One region of the Listeria sp. LM90SB2 genome, then DNA from elsewhere that is predicted to be linked to it. Evidence: riboswitches for the same ligand, from Rfam matches in the RefSeq annotation. Region 1 holds a riboswitch; each other region holds the start of a gene.
The links. Region 1 has a riboswitch for S-adenosylmethionine ahead of GL301_RS04350 (5-methyltetrahydropteroyltriglutamate--homocysteine S-methyltransferase). Riboswitches for the same ligand answer to the same signal wherever they lie in the genome.
Positions count from the first base shown of each region.

Region 2: linked by a shared signal. The riboswitch ahead of GL301_RS00740 (ABC transporter substrate-binding protein) and the one ahead of GL301_RS04350 (5-methyltetrahydropteroyltriglutamate--homocysteine S-methyltransferase) in region 1 are both predicted to bind S-adenosylmethionine.
Region 3: linked by a shared signal. The riboswitch ahead of GL301_RS03155 (O-acetylhomoserine aminocarboxypropyltransferase/cysteine synthase family protein) and the one ahead of GL301_RS04350 (5-methyltetrahydropteroyltriglutamate--homocysteine S-methyltransferase) in region 1 are both predicted to bind S-adenosylmethionine.

Region 1 is NZ_CP046449.1:898,602-900,868, reverse strand. It holds gene GL301_RS04350 (5-methyltetrahydropteroyltriglutamate--homocysteine S-methyltransferase) at 51-1,154, opposite strand; SAM riboswitch class I at 1,249-1,346, opposite strand; gene GL301_RS04345 (RidA family protein) at 1,411-1,788, opposite strand; gene GL301_RS04340 (DUF1294 domain-containing protein) at 1,867-2,124, shown strand; gene GL301_RS04335 (putative cellulose-binding protein LCP) at 2,262-2,267, opposite strand, start outside.
Region 2 is NZ_CP046449.1:144,167-146,433, forward strand. It holds gene GL301_RS00730 ((4Fe-4S)-binding protein) at 1-188, shown strand, start outside; gene GL301_RS00735 (GNAT family N-acetyltransferase) at 200-478, shown strand; SAM riboswitch class I at 615-717, shown strand; gene GL301_RS00740 (ABC transporter substrate-binding protein) at 804-2,267, shown strand, end outside.
Region 3 is NZ_CP046449.1:659,845-662,111, reverse strand. It holds gene GL301_RS03160 (HdeD family acid-resistance protein) at 26-553, opposite strand; SAM riboswitch class I at 791-891, shown strand; gene GL301_RS03155 (O-acetylhomoserine aminocarboxypropyltransferase/cysteine synthase family protein) at 1,000-2,267, shown strand, end outside.

The sequences.
Region 1 (2,267 bases):
AAGACACAAAAAGAACTAGCACAAACTCTTCGGCTAGTTCTCCTCATTTATTATTCGCCCCAGATATCTTTCGCAAGCCGGACAACATATCGCAATTTATCCCACTGCTCTTCTTCCGTCAAAATATTGCCTTCTTCTGTCGAGGCGAAACCGCATTGCGGGCTTAAGCGCAACTGGCTTAGAGGCACAATTCCACTCGCTTCTTCAATCCGTGCTTTAATGGTTGCCTCGTCCTCTAATTCACCTGTTTTGGATGTAATTAAGCCTAGAACGATTTTCAAGTCTGGACGGGTGACATTTTTTAGTGGCGCAAAATCTCCAGAACGTTCATTATCATACTCCAAAAAGAAACCATCGATATTTAGTTTGCCAAATAACGTTTCTGCAACGGGGCCATAGCCGCCCTCTGCAATCCAAGTGGAGCGGAAATTCCCACGACAAATGTGCATCGTAATGACCATATCAGCTGGTTTATATTTGATAGCATCATTGATAAGATTTTTATATGTTTCTTGTAAAGTATCTGGGTCAAAACCTCTCTGGCGAACGACTTCACGCTGTTCATCAGAGCATAAATAACTCCACGACGTATCATCTAATTGCAAGTACCGACAACCGGCATCATAAAATGCTTGAATCGCTTTTTGATACGCAACAGCTAAATCTTTGGCAAACTTCTCCGCATCATCTAAATAAGGCTGATACTCTATATCCCCACGATAATGAAGCATCGCTGGGCTTGGAATAGTTTGTTTCGCGACATGCTTGTCACCCACAGCCTCTTTAAGAAAAATAAAATCTTCTATAAATGGATGTGTCGTAAAGTCAATTGGTCCGGTAATTTTTACCGAATGTGATTTTGTTTGGACTTTGCTGAATTGAATACCTCCAGCCGCATCGTACCCTTCTACCCCGTCCAAATTTTCCAAGAAGTCAAAATGCCACCACGCACGACGAAATTCGCCATCTGTGATTGATTTTAAGCCCACTTCTTTCTGTTTTTCAACGATATATTTAATTTCTGTATTTTCGATTTTGCGCAACTCTGAGACTGTTATTTCACCACTTTGGAATTTCTCTCGTGCGTCCTTAATTCCCTTTGTTCTTAATATACTTCCCACATGATCTGCATAAAATGGTGCTAGTTGATTCATTTTCTTCGCCTCAATTCTCATTATTTTTATGTATAAAAAAACTTTCCCTTAAAAGACAGCTTTTAAGGGAAAGAGTAATTTACCTGATTCGCGTGCCTTATCTGTCAGTGTTACCTGCTGGATTTGGCACCGTGAAACTTCCGGTTGCCAAGGCTTCACGGGGCCAGAACCCTCCACCTTTCTTGATAAGTTGCTATGTAATTGGTTCTTATTATATCGTTTATTTCTTGTGGTTGTCAAATTTATTTCTGAATATTTATGCTTCTGCGATAACTTCGATTTCAATTGCAGCATCAAGCGGTAATTTTGCTACTTGGAAAGCACTTCTCGCGGGAAAATCACTAGAAAAGAATGTCGCATACACTTCATTCACGGCCTTAAATTCATTTAAATCTTTGAAGAAAACAGTTGCTTTAATAATTTTGTCCAGTCCAGAACCAGCTTCTGCTAATACTGCTGCTATATTTTTAAAAGCTTGCTCGGCTTGTTTTGTCGTGCCATCTGCTAATTCGCCGGTTTCCGGGTTAATACCGAGTTGACCTGATGTAAAAATAAGTCCATTCACTTTTACAGCTTGCGAGTATGGTCCAAGTGCTTTTGGGGCTGACGATGTTTGAATAATTTCTTTTGCCATTTTATCCCTGCTTTCTTTTATGGTATGCTTTTATTCTAATCAATAAAGTTTGTTTTAGCAATGAAGGGGGATTTCTAAATGATTTTAACGATATATTTAATCGCGATAACGCTTGTTTCTTTTCTATTATTCGCTGTTGATAAACGGAAAGCAATTAAACACGCTTACCGGATACCTGAATCTGTACTGCTTTTCACCGCTTTTCTTGGTGGGGCGTTTGGTAGCTGGATGTCGATGCAACTATTTCACCATAAAACCCAAAAACCAAAGTTCCGGATTTTAGTGCCGCTTGCGATGGTTTGGACTGTTGGAATGGTGATTTGGTGGTTGTACTGAATTAACAAATCAGTAGCATTACCTCAAAAAAACATCAATTAACTTCTATATTTCTCGATAAAAAAATACCGACCAGAAAAATCTGGTCGGTATTTAGTTTACCTTCTTATTGTCTTTCCTTTATCTGTTGGTTCCTCTTACTG
Region 2 (2,267 bases), 750 kb from region 1:
GGGCGGAGGTAGATATTTATTTTAATACAAATATTTGCGAGCATTCGGGTAATTGTGTAAAAGGTAACGCAGAACTTTTTAATTTGGATAGAAAACCATGGATTATGCCGGATAATGTATCGAAAGAAGAAGCGAAACGGGTGATTCATACTTGCCCGAGTGGAGCGCTTCAATATATCGAAAAATAGGAGGATATCAGATGGAATATAAAAACGGTGAAAATAGAATTTATGCGGTAAATGATGAAGGAGTCGAGGTTGGTGAAGTGACTTTTGTGCCAACTGGGGAAGATATGTTTATTATTGACCATACAGGCGTTGATGATGCGGCTCGAGGTCAGGGAATAGCGCAAGAACTTGTGAAACGTGCGGTCGAAAAAGCGAAAACAGAAGGAAAGAAAATTGTTCCGCTTTGTCCGTTTGCGAAAGCAGAATTTGCTAAGAAGCCGGAATATCAAGAAGTACAAGCTGCAAAATAAGAAGTGTAGACTAGGTTTTATGCCTAGTCTATTTTTATAAAAAATTTTAGAATTCCGGTTTTCTCTTCTTGACATCTGCTTTGTTTCAGTGTATCTTTAATTCACAGTAAACTTATAGGAATAATAGTATTACGTTTTCTTATCAAGAGCGGTGGAGGGAATCGGCCCAGTGAAGCCCAGCAGCGGAGCGCAAGTTCTATGCTAATTCCGATCAGAAGTAATATTCTGGCAGATAAGTAGTAGCTTTTAATGAGGCGCTTCGATTCTGACCAAAAAACAGAGGAAGCGTTATTTTTTAGCGCTTAAAGAGGGGAGTTTTTGTTAGATGAAGAAATTTTTATTAGTAGCGGTTATCTCGGTTTTTGCCTTGGTGTTAACGGCTTGCGGAGGCTCTGGCGCTAGTTCAGACAAAGCAAATGGTTCAGGCAAAGCGAAAGACGGCGGCTCTCTAATTATCGGCGTTACTGGGGATCCAGAAGTTATCAATCCGAACTACGCTTCTGACCGTGTAACATTAACGATTCAACAAGCTGTTTACGCACCGCTATTTTGGGAAGTTGACGGGAAACCGGCACTTGCAAAAAGCTTAGATATTTCAGATGACAACTTAACTTACACTGTGAAACTAAAAGATGGTTTAACTTGGCACGACGGCAAACCTTTAACTGCAGACGATGTAGTATTTACTGTAAATTCTATTTTAGATACAAAACAAAACAGCCCGAACCGCGGCAACTTTGTTTTTGACGATAAACCTGTAAAAGTAGAAGCAGTAGACGACACAACGGTGAAATTCACTTTACCAACTGTTGCTCCAGCCTTTGAAAATACAATTAAAACTTTCTTCCCAATTCCAAAACACATTTTTGAAGGGGTAGAAAACATCGAGAAAAGTGATAAAAACAAAAATCCAATCGGCTCAGGTCCGTACAAATTTGTTGAATACAAAACAGGCGAATATGTTTCCCTAGAACGATTCAACGACTATTTTGACGGCAAACCAAAATTGGATAAAGTTACTTTCCGAATCACAAAAGACCAAAACGCTGCTAATTTAGCACTGCAAAATGGCGAAATCAACCTAAAATCCATTCAACCTTCTGATAGAAACAAAGTAGAAAAAGCGAGCGCGGTAAACATTATCACTTACCCGGAAAATCGCTTAAGCTATGCAACATTCAACGAAAACCAACCAGCACTTAAATCAAAAGAACTTCGCCAAGCCCTTTCTTATGCGCTTGATCGTGAAGAAATCATTGATGCTGCATACGGTTCAGATGAATACGCAAAACCAGCTTCCTCGTTCCTAACAGAAAACACAAAATATTTCACGGATAAAGTAGAAACATACGACCAAGACATTGCCAAAGCGAAAAAATTAGTAAAAGAAAGTGGTTTTGATACAAGTCAAAAACTAACTGTTTACTATTTAAACAACAGTAAATCACAAGAAAGTATCGCGCTTTACTTGCAACAACAATACAAAGAAATCGGCGTGACACTTGACTTGAAACCAACAGATCCAAATGCACTAAGCAACATCACACTTGACCGCAAAAACGCAGACTACTCTATCGCACTAAATGGTTATATCATGGGGAACGATCCTGATGCGTATAAATCCCTATACCTAAGCGATGCGCCATATAACTATTCGAACTACCACAACAAAGATCTAGATGCACTTTGGGAAAAAGGTGCTGTAACTGCAGACGATAAAGAACGTCAAGAAATCTATGAAAAAATCCAAAACACCATTGCTGATGACGCTGTAATTTATCCAATTTCT
Region 3 (2,267 bases), 240 kb from region 1:
TCAAACTAAGATAGCTTCTTTTTTATTAACTATTTTTACCAATAAAGAAGAATGTTGCGATTGCGCCGATACCTTGAACGATGAAGAAAATCGCAACGACAAGGACGATACCAATTGCGGAAACAACTGGATTGAATAGAGCGATAAAACCAACAATAATGCCGATAATACCGATTGTTAAAATCCAGCCCCAGCCTTGTACGTTGTTTTGTTTGGCAGTGAATGCGCCAATTGTACGCATAATACCAGCAAATAATACCCACATACCGAAAAGTAATACGAGTGTTAAAGTTCCGTCAAATTCATTAAATAATAGCAAGAAACCTAGTAAGATGGATAAAATCCCGTCAGCTAGTACCCAGCCAGAAACATTTTGTGATTTTCTGTCTGAAAAGTAAGAGATTGTGTGGAAAATACCAGAAATCAGTAATAAGAAACCAAACATTAATGTCGAGGTTAATAATGAAATTCCTGGATGGAATAAGAACCAAACCCCTAGTATAATCATTGCAATCCCCGCTAATAAAACAAGAATTCGTGTAAAAGTCTTCATTTTTTATTTCAACTCCCCTTTGTTTTTTCTAATTCAACCCCATTTTTAATGAAATATAATTAGTCTTAACTATAATAGCCTAAAAAATGGATTTAAAACCTTTTAAAAAAAATTATTCTGGCAAAAAAACATCGTTGTCACAAATTCAACACAAAAAGTACTAATTTTAGACTTTTTCAGCACATAGTTGACAATTGATGGCATCCAGCGTAATATATAACTTAATTTAATAGTATTTTCTTATCACGAAAGGTGGAGGGACTGGCCCTTTGAAGCCTTAGCAACCGGAATTTATTTTCACGGTGCTAATTCCAGCAGTATATTCTGAAAGATAAGTCGGAAATCCAAGTTTAGGAAACTCTATCCTCTCTGGCGGCTTATATACTGCTAGGGAGGTTTTTTGATGGAAATTACTGATAAATACATATTAAAGAGGAGTGGATTTTATGAGTAATGAGTATAAATTCGAAACAATTCAAGTACACGGCGGACACACACCGGACGGAGATACGCATTCTAGAGCCGTACCAATTTATCAAACGACGTCATACACATTTGATAGCCCGGAACATGCCGCAGCCTTATTTGGTTTACAAGAAACTGGAAATATTTATACACGAATTATGAATCCGACTACAGCTGTTTTAGAAGAACGGTTAACGCTACTTGAAGGCGGTATTGGTGCGGTTGCAACTGCTTCTGGGATGGCTGCTATTACTTACTCTATTTTAAATATTGCGGGTTCCGGAGATCATATCGTCGCAGCCGCAACACTCTATGGCGGAACGCACACGCTATTTTCCCATACGTTTAAAACTTTTGGGATTGACGTAACGTTTGTTGACCCTAATGAACCTGAAAATTTTGAAAAAGCGATTAAAGATAATACGAAAGCTGTTTTTATAGAAACAATTGGGAATCCTGATATTAATATTGTCGATATCGAAAAAGTAGCAGAAATTGCGCACGCATCCGATATCCCGCTCATCGTTGACAACACATTCGCGACCGCTTATTTGAATCGCCCGTTTGATTTTGGCGCAGATATCGTCGTTTACTCGGCAACAAAATTCATTGGTGGTCACGGGGTTGCAATTGGTGGTGCGGTTATTGACTCAGGTAAATTTAACTGGGCAAATGGCAAATTTCCAAAGCTAGTGGTACCAGATGATAGCTACAACGGCTTGTCTTATACAAATGACGTTGGCGCGGCGGCTTATATTACCAAACTACGCGTCTCACTCCTTCGTGATACTGGCGCAGCACTTTCTCCGTTCAACGCCTTCTTACTCATTTTAGGCCTAGAAACACTATCCTTACGCCTTGAGCAACACGTGAAAAATGCGAAACAAGTTGCCAATTTCTTAAATGACCATCCAAAAGTAGCTTGGGTAAATTATCCAGGTTTGAGCGACAACAAATACCACGAATTAGCCCAAAAATATTTACCAAAAGGACCTGGCTCCATTTTCACATTTGGGGTTAAAGGTGGCTACGAGGCTGGTAAAAAAGTGATTGAATCCGTGGAATTATTCTCGCATTTAGCGAATGTTGGTGATGCAAAATCGCTTATCATCCACCCAGCTTCCACAACCCATCAACAACTAAGCGAAGAACAACAATTAACAGCTGGCGTGAAACCAGAGTCCATTCGCCTATCTATCGGAATCGAAAATGCCGATGATATTATCCAAGATTTAACGAAAGCATTAGA